Regions from separate parts of the Delftia sp. WSY_22 genome, predicted to be linked through region 1. Evidence: riboswitches for the same ligand, from Rfam matches in the RefSeq annotation. Region 1 holds a riboswitch; the other holds the start of a gene.
What was found. Region 1 has a riboswitch for thiamine pyrophosphate ahead of thiC (phosphomethylpyrimidine synthase ThiC). Riboswitches for the same ligand answer to the same signal wherever they lie in the genome.

Region 2: another riboswitch for thiamine pyrophosphate. It lies ahead of ACF8NF_RS08785 (long-chain-fatty-acid--CoA ligase); the one in region 1 lies ahead of thiC (phosphomethylpyrimidine synthase ThiC).

The regions. Positions count from the first base shown of each region.
Region 1 covers NZ_JBICKN010000057.1:87,589-91,804, forward strand. The annotation lists gene ACF8NF_RS24350 (porin) at 1-276, opposite strand, end outside; gene thiC (phosphomethylpyrimidine synthase ThiC) at 610-2,553, opposite strand; TPP riboswitch at 2,819-2,944, opposite strand; gene ACF8NF_RS24360 (nitroreductase) at 3,007-3,669, opposite strand; gene cysE (serine O-acetyltransferase) at 3,732-4,216, opposite strand, start outside.
Region 2 covers NZ_JBICKN010000017.1:31,504-35,719, reverse strand. The annotation lists gene ACF8NF_RS08800 (CocE/NonD family hydrolase) at 1-552, shown strand, start outside; gene ACF8NF_RS08795 (TetR/AcrR family transcriptional regulator) at 604-1,230, shown strand; gene ACF8NF_RS08790 (DUF418 domain-containing protein) at 1,227-2,276, shown strand; TPP riboswitch at 2,337-2,428, shown strand; gene ACF8NF_RS08785 (long-chain-fatty-acid--CoA ligase) at 2,495-3,613, shown strand; gene ACF8NF_RS08780 (acyl-CoA reductase) at 3,610-4,216, shown strand, end outside.

The DNA of each region.
Region 1 (4,216 bases):
GTCGATGCTGAAGCCCGACTCCAGCGTGAACAGCGCGTGCAGCCCGCCGCCCAGGTCCTCCTCCCCCTTGAAACCCAGCATGCTCGTGCCCCACTGGTTGCCCACGGCCCGCCACAGATTGCCAGAGCCGCCCGTGGCCGGGTCGTACACATTGTTCTGGTAGTCCACCCCCGCGACCACACGCCCGTAGAGCGTGACAGAACTCTGGGCCTGGGCCGCCAGGGCCGTGCCCAATGCAAGCGCCGTGCCCAGCCATTGAATGGTTCTTCTAGCCATGTCGTCTCCTCCTCCCGATTGCCAGTTGGCGAAAGCCCTCGCCACTAAGGCCAGGGCGTACTGAAATCCTTGCCGCCACGCGTAAAAACTGCGGCCGTACAGTCAGCGCGTTCTTGTTCTTGTGCCTGCGAAGCCTGCGGGGCAACGCCGGCAACGGCTGGCCATGGAATTCTCGGCGGGAGAAGGGGACTGGAGATAAACGATTCGGCAACGGACTGATCCTCAGCCATCACGGACCGCTAGGTGTTTTCCCAAGGAAAGGCCGCCGCGCCATCCACGGCGGCCACCGGGCCGCGCATTGCACGCAGCCCGGATCGGCTCAATGCCGCGCGATCAACGCGCCGTCGTATCGCTGCTGGCCTCCACGATGGGGATATAGAACTCTCCGCCCGCGCGGTTGAATTCCTCGGCCTTGGCCTGCATTCCGGCGGCAATGCCTTCCTGCTCGGCCACGCCCTTGGCAGCGGCGAATTCGCGCACTTCCTGGGTGATCTTCATGGAGCAGAACTTGGGGCCGCACATGGAGCAGAAGTGCGCCACCTTGGCGCTGTCCTTGGGCAGGGTTTCGTCGTGGTAGGCCTGGGCGGTGTCGGGGTCCAGGCCCAGGTTGAACTGGTCCTGCCAGCGGAAGTCGAAGCGGGCCTGGCTCAGCGCGTCGTCGCGGGCGCGGGCGCCGGGGTGGCCCTTGGCGACGTCAGCGGCGTGGGCGGCGATCTTGTACGCGATGATGCCCTGCTTGACGTCGTCGCGGTCGGGCAGGCCCAGGTGTTCCTTGGGCGTGACGTAGCACAGCATGGCGGTGCCGAACCAGCCGATCATGGCCGCGCCGATGGCGCTGGCGATGTGGTCGTAGCCGGGGGCGATGTCGATGGTCAGCGGGCCCAGGGTGTAGAACGGCGCCTCGTGGCAGTGCTTGAGCTGCTCGGTCATGTTGGCCTGGATCATGTGCATGGGCACGTGGCCGGGGCCTTCGATCATGGTCTGCACGTCGTGCTTCCAGGCCAGTTGGGTCAGCTCGCCCAGGGTCTTGAGTTCGGCGAACTGGGCTTCGTCATTGGCGTCCGAGGCGCTGCCGGGGCGCAGGCCGTCGCCCAGCGAGAAGCTGACGTCGTACTGCTTCATGATGTCGCAGATGTCCTCGAAGTGCTCGTACAGGAAGCTCTCGCGGTGGTGGGCCATGCACCACTTGGCCATGATGGAGCCGCCGCGCGAGACGATGCCCGTGCGGCGCTGGGCCGTGAGGTGGATGTAGGCCAGTCGCACGCCGGCGTGGATGGTGAAGTAGTCCACGCCCTGCTCGGCCTGCTCGATCAGGGTGTCGCGGAAGATGGGCCAGGTCAGGTCCTCGGCGATGCCGCCCACTTTCTCCAGCGCCTGGTAGATGGGCACGGTGCCGATGGGCACGGGCGAGTTGCGGATGATCCAGTCGCGCGTGGTGTGGATGTTCTTGCCCGTGGACAGGTCCATCACGTTGTCCGCGCCCCAGCGGATGGCCCAGACCAGCTTCTCGACCTCTTCCTCGATGCTGGAGGTGACGGCCGAGTTGCCGATGTTGGCGTTGATCTTGACCTTGAAGTTGCGCCCGATGGCCATGGGCTCGATCTCGGGGTGGTTGATGTTGGCCGGGATGATGGCGCGGCCGCGCGCCACTTCGTCGCGCACGAATTCGGGCGTGATGATCTTGGGGATGGCGGCGCCCAGACCGTTGCCGGCCAGGCGCGCCTCGCGCGCGGCGTCCTGCTGGTACTCGGCCATCCATTCGCGGCGGCCGTTCTCGCGCAGGGCCACGTACTCCATCTCGGGCGTGATGATGCCCTTGCGCGCGTAGTGCATCTGGGTGACGTTGCCACCGCTCTTGGCGCGGCGCGGCTGGCGCTGCAGCGATGCGGCCTCGGCCCGCAGGCGGGCCACGCGCTCGTCTTCCTCGCCGCGCTTGCCGCCGTCGTCCAGGGCCTGCCGCAGGCGGCCGGCGTAGTACTCGCTGTCGCCGCGCGACTCGATCCAGGCATTGCGCACGCCGGGCAGGCCGCTGCGGACGTCGATGGCCACGGCAGGGTCGGTGTAGGGGCCCGAGGTGTCATAGACGCTGACCTGCTCGCCATTGGTCAGCTGGATATCGCGCACGGGCACGTTGAGGCCGCTGTGCAGGCTGCCTTGCAGATAGCTCTTGGTGGAGGCCGGGAACGGCTTGCGCGACTGCGCCAGCAGGTCGGAAAAACGCTGTGCGTCTGGAGCTTCGCCGGCTGCGGGGGTGAAGATGGAATCGGGAGCGTTCATGTCGGGTTCCTTGCGTTCAAAGCGTCGATCAACAACGCTCCGGGAACCGGACACTCCTTGGGCTGTGCCAAAGGCCGCGCACCGGGCTATGCCAGTGTGGGCCTGCCAGGGCCGTATGGCCTTGGCCCCTGGTTGCCACGCACGCCAAGGCGCACGAGCAGCCTTGGTTGGCAAGGGCCGATGTGCGTTGGATGGTGGCCTGCCTGGCCGTTGCGGCCCTGCGTGTATCCGCCGTGGCGGATTTCCATCCTCTGACTTCGGCCCCGCTTCAGGGTCCCGCTCTTCTTCCGCCGGTATCAACCGGATCAAGTTCGTCGGGTTCGCCGCCTGGCCCATGCAGCGCATGGACCGGTTGGCATCTCAGTGCATCAGCACACCCCGGAGCAGCGGCAAGTATAGAGGATGGTTGGCGGCCCATCGCCTGCGGGTTTGCCCAGGGGCCATGCGCCGCCGTCAGTCAAAGCCGCGCAGCGCACCCCATTCGGCCAGCGGAGCGCGCGTGGCGCGCCAGCCGTTGATGGGGGCGCTCTTGTCCTCGTAGCCCAGCGCAATGCCGAAGGCCACGTGGTAGCCCTCGGGCAGCGCCAGCGCCTGGGTCACGGCGTCGTTGTAGCGGCGCCAGAAGCCCTGGGCGCAGGTCGCCAGGCCATTGGCGCAGGCCAGCAGCATGAAGGACTGCAGGTAGATGCCCAGGTCCACCCATTGCGGCAGGCCCATGCGCTCGTCCACCGCCACGATCAGGCCCACGGGCGCGCCGAAGAACTGGCCGTTGCGCGCCAGCTGCTCCAGCCGCGCGGGCTTGTCGTCGCGCGGAATGCCCAGCGACTGGTACAGCTCTTCGCCATTGGCAAAGCGCCGGCTGCGGTAGGGCTCCCAGAGATTGGGCGGGTAGGACAGGCCGGGCTGGGCGTCCTGGGGCTCGGCTTCGGCAACGGCGGTGAGCAGCTGCTGCAGCGGATCGCCCGTCAGCGCCAGCACGCGCCAGGGCTGCAGGTTGCCGCCCGAGGCCGCATTGGCCGACTGTTCCATCAGGGTGCGCACCAGCGCCGCATCGGGCGACTGGGGCAGGAAGGCGCGCACGGAGCGGCGCGCATGCAAGGCCTGTTCAACGTTCATGCTGGTCGGAGTCTCCGGTCTTCTTGGGGGATCTTGGGGGATCTTGGGGATCTTGTGCAGGCCTACTTGCCCATGATCTGGTCGATCTTGTCCTTCTGGAAGGCCTGCGGGCGCTCGGACTCGCAGGGCACGCAGTCGCCCACCTTGCTGCCGGCCGAGAGCTTGGCAATGGCCTCCCACAGCAGCGCGATCTGCTGCTCGTGCGCGGCCGCGCCATCGCTCAGGCCGCGCATGGCCTGGGCCACGGGGTCCATTTCCTGGGTGATGCCGTAGGCCGTGAAAGGCTGGGGCGCGGCGGCCGACGGGACCTTGATGGACTCGGCCTTGGCAGATGCCGGGTCGTGCTCGGTCACATCGGCGCTGTGGCCGTTCTTGCTGGCGATGATGCGCGCCGGAATGCCCACGGCCGTGGCGCCTGCGGGCACGGGCTTGATGACCACGGCATTGCTGCCGATCTTGGCACCGTCGCCCACCTCGAAGCCGCCCAGCACCTTGGCGCCCGCGCTGACCACCACATCGCGGCCCAGCGTGGGATGGCGCTTGGCGC
Region 2 (4,216 bases), on a different contig from region 1:
TTTACCACGGCCCCGCTGCCGCGCGCGCTGAGCTTTTATGGCGAGGCCTCGCTGGACCTGTGGCTCAGCGCCACGGCCGGCGACACCGATGTGCAGGTCACCGTCTCGGAGGTGCGTCCCGACGGCCAGGAGATGTTCGTGCAGCGCGGCTGGCTGCGTGCCTCCATGCGCGCGCTGGACGGCCAGCGCTCCACCGCCTTGCGGCCCTGGGGCGATTTCACCGAGGCCGCCGTGCGCCCGCTGCGCCCCGGCGAGCCCACGCTGATGCGCGTGGAAATCCAGAAATTCGCCCATGTGTTCCGCGCGGGCTCCAGCCTGCGCGTGACCCTGGACACGCCTTCGCAGACCGGGTACTGGGCCTTCGACCATCTGTCCACGCCTTCGACCAACACCGTCTGGCTGGACCGCAGCCGGCCCTCGAAGATCGTGCTGGGCCATATCGCCTATGCCCATGAGCGGCAGCTGCCGGACTGCCGACGCATGCTGCGCCAGCCCTGCAGGCCCAACGAGGAGGCCGTTCCTTCGGGCGTGGGCCCCATGCCGCCGCTGTGACTTCGTGCCCCGGTGTTGACTATGAATGAACGTTCGTTCATCATTCGGGGCATGAAAAAGAAGGAAGACATCAGCGAGCGCAGGGCCCTCATCGTGCAGGCTGCCCTGCAGTGCTTCGTGGAGCGCGGCTTTCACTGCACCAGCATGCGCGACATTGCGCAGGCTGCCTCGGTGAGCCTGGGCAACCTGTACAACCACTTCGACGGCAAGGAGGCCTTGATTGCCGAGGTCGCCACGCAGGAGCAGACCGAGCTGCTGCCCTTGCTGCAGGCGCTGGAGCGGGCCGCAGCCCCTTCGCTGCCGGTGGTGGCGCAATTCCTGGCCGCCTACCAGGCGCTGTGCCGCCAGCGGGAATGGGCCGTGCTCAGCGCCGAGTGCCTGTCCGAGATCGCGCGTTCGCCCGGGCTGGCGCCGGCCTTCGAGGCCAACCGCAGGCGCATGCTCGACGGACTGGCAGGCTTCATGGAGCGCGGGGCGCAGCAGGGCCTCTTGCGGCCCGCCGTGCCCGTGCGCCTGGCCGCGCAATTGCTGCTGGATGCCGTGGAAAGCGATGCGCTGCGCTTTGCGCTGGCGGTGACGCCGCAAGAAGACGCGGGGGCGGATGAAGGGGTCGATGTGCTGCATCCCGCCTTGCTGGCCTGCCTTCTTGGAGGCGAGGCACAGGGAGACGCGACATGAGGCATGCCACCGGCAGGGGCGCCCGCCTGGCGGGGCTGGACCTGGCGCGCTACCTCGCGCTGGCAGGCATGGTGTTCGTCAACTTCAAGCAGGCCATGCATCCCGCGCTGCAGGAGCCTGGCTGGCTGCTGTCGTTCTTCCATTTCCTGGAGGGCAAGGCCTCGGCCACCTTCGTGGTGCTGGCAGGCCTGGGCCTGGTGCTGGCCACGCGCTCGCTGGAGCCGGCCACGGCGCGCCTCTGGACGCTGCGCCGCGCGCTGTTCCTGCTGGTGGCCGGTGGCATGAACCTGCTGATCTTTCCGGCCGACATCATTCACTACTACGCGGTGTATTTCGTGTTGGCCATCGCCTGGCTGCAGGCCGGCGCACGGGCGCTGCTGGCCGGCATGGCGGCAGTGGCCGTGCTGTCCGCCTGGGCCTTGCTGCAGCTGGACTACAGCCAGGGCTGGGACTGGGCCAGCCTGTCCTACCAGGGCCTGTGGGAGCCGGCCGGCTTTGCGCGCAACCTGCTGTTCAACGGCTTCCATCCGGTGCTGCCGTGGTTTGCGTTCTTCCTGTGCGGCATGCTGCTGGCACGCCTGCCGCTGGCCGAGCCGCGCGTGCAATGGACCTTGGTGGCTGCGGGTGGCGTGATGGTGGGATTGGCCTGCGCCGTCTCGGCGCTTGCGGCCCGCAGCGCTTGGGCTCCCTGGCTGGCCACCGGCCCCATGCCGCCCGGCCCTGCCTACCTGCTGATGGGCCTGGGCTGCGCCAGCATTGCCATCGGCGCCTGCCTGCGGCTGGCCGACCGCTGGCCCGGTGGACCGTGGCGCGGCCTGCTGCCGGCCGGGCGCATGACGCTGACCCTGTACCTGGCCCACATCCTCATCGGCATGGGGCTGCTGGAGGCCATGGGCGCGCTGGACGGATCGCGCAGCCTGCGCGAAGTGGCCGTGGCCGCCGCGCTGTACGTGATCATCGCCAGCCTGGCCGCCTGGGCCTGGAGCAAGAAGGTGGCGCAGGGGCCCGTGGAATGGGTGATGCGGCGGCTGACGGCACTGGGCTGACGCAGTCTTGCAGGGCGATGGCCCCGGGCCTGCGGCGTTGGCGACCCTGCTGTAAGATAGCCCTCCGCTCCGGGGTGCACGCCAGTGCTGAGATCCACACCCGAGAACTTGAACCGGGTCATTCCGGCGGAAGAAGAGCTTGCACCCCTGCGTGGCCGCCCATGCGCCACGGGCGGGGCGCCTTCGGAGCATCACGTCCCAGCTCTCGAAGGAATTCCATGGACAAGGCCCGGCCCCAGGCGGCTTCTCTGGTCGCAGACCTGCTTGCATTCATCGCCATGGACGGCTGCACCGACGAGCAGTTCGACGCACTGGCGCTGCGGCTGTTCGCCTACCAATACGAATCGAATGCGCCGTTTCGCAGCTTCTGCCAGCGGCGCGGCGCCACGCTGCGCAATGTGAAGACCTGGAGCGACATTCCCGCCGTGCCCATCGATGCGTTCAAGGCCATGGAGCTGCGCAGCGAGCCGGCCTCGCCCGCGGAGCGCGTGTTCATGACCAGCGGCACCACGGGCCAGGCCAAGGGACTGTCTTCGCGCGGGCGCCACTTCCATCCCGCGCTCGATGTCTACGATGCGTCGATGACGCGCAACTTCGCGCAGCGCTTCATGGCCGGGCACGAGCGCCTGCCCATGGGCATTCTCTTTCCCGACGAGCAGGCCATGCCCAACTCTTCGCTGGCGCATTACCTGGCGCTGGCCAAGACGGAATTCGGCACTCCCGACAGCCGCTACTTCCTCACCCCCGACGGCCTGGACATGCCCGGCCTGTGCGCCGTGCTGGAGGAATCCGAGCGCAGCGGCCGCCCCTATGCGCTGCTGGGCGCCAGCTTCAGCCTGGTGCATGTGATGGACGCGCTGCGCGAGCAGGGCCGCAGCTTTTGCCTGCCGCCGGGCAGCCGCATCCTGGACACGGGCGGCTACAAGGGCCAGTCGCGCGAGTTGCCGCTGGAGGACTTCTACGCCGACCTGTCCCGGCTGCTGGGCGTGCCGCGCAGCCACTGCATCAACATGTACGGCATGACCGAGTTGAGCACGCAGTTCTATGACGACGGCAATGCCACGCTGCCCTCGGTCAAGTCGGGGCCGCACTGGATACGCTCGCGCCTGGTCGAGCCCGTCACCGGCCGCAGCGTGGCACCCGGCGAGCGCGGCATTCTCGTGCACTGCGACCTGGCCAACTACAACGCGGTCACCACCATCCTCACCGAGGACGTGGGCCTGTGGGCCGGCCATGGCGAGAACAGCGGTTTCCTGTTGCTGGGGCGTGCCGAGGGCGCAGCGGCCAAGGGCTGCTCGCTGGCGGTCGATGAATTCGTGAAGGCCGCTGCTGCATGAACATCGAGAGGATCACGGCCGGCTACCTGCCCGACCTGCCTGGTTTGCGCGAGGACGAGGTGCAGTGGCATGTGCTGCCCTTCGAACGCAGCGGCGTGCGGCTGGAAGTCTCCGTGCCCCTGCTGACCGGCCCGCAGATGCATGCGCTGGCAGCCCATGTGCGCCGTGCCGCCGACCGCCACCTCAGGGCCATGCCCGTGGCCGAGATCATCGATGCCATCGACCGTGCCATTGCCCGCCTGCTGGACCGCAGCGATCCCTATCGGCGCCAGGCCGAGACCTGGCTGCCCGTGGTCAGCGGCTATGACGCCGACATGGTGCGCCTGGGGCTGACGGGCTTCTTCAAGACCTTTCGCGCCGCGCAGCTGCGGCGCTTCGTGGCCGAGGACTTTGCCAACCCGGCCGTGCTCGACGGCTTCCAGCCCGCGCCCAAGGGCGGCGCGGTGCGCGCCTTCGGGCCCGACCTGCTGATGCACAGCTGGGCCGGCAATGTGCCTGCGCTGTCCCTGTGGAGCCTGGTCTGCGGCCTGCTGGTCAAGGCGCCAGCCATTGGCAAGCTGGCCAGCGCCGAGCCGCTGTTCGCGGGCTGGTTCGCACGGCTGC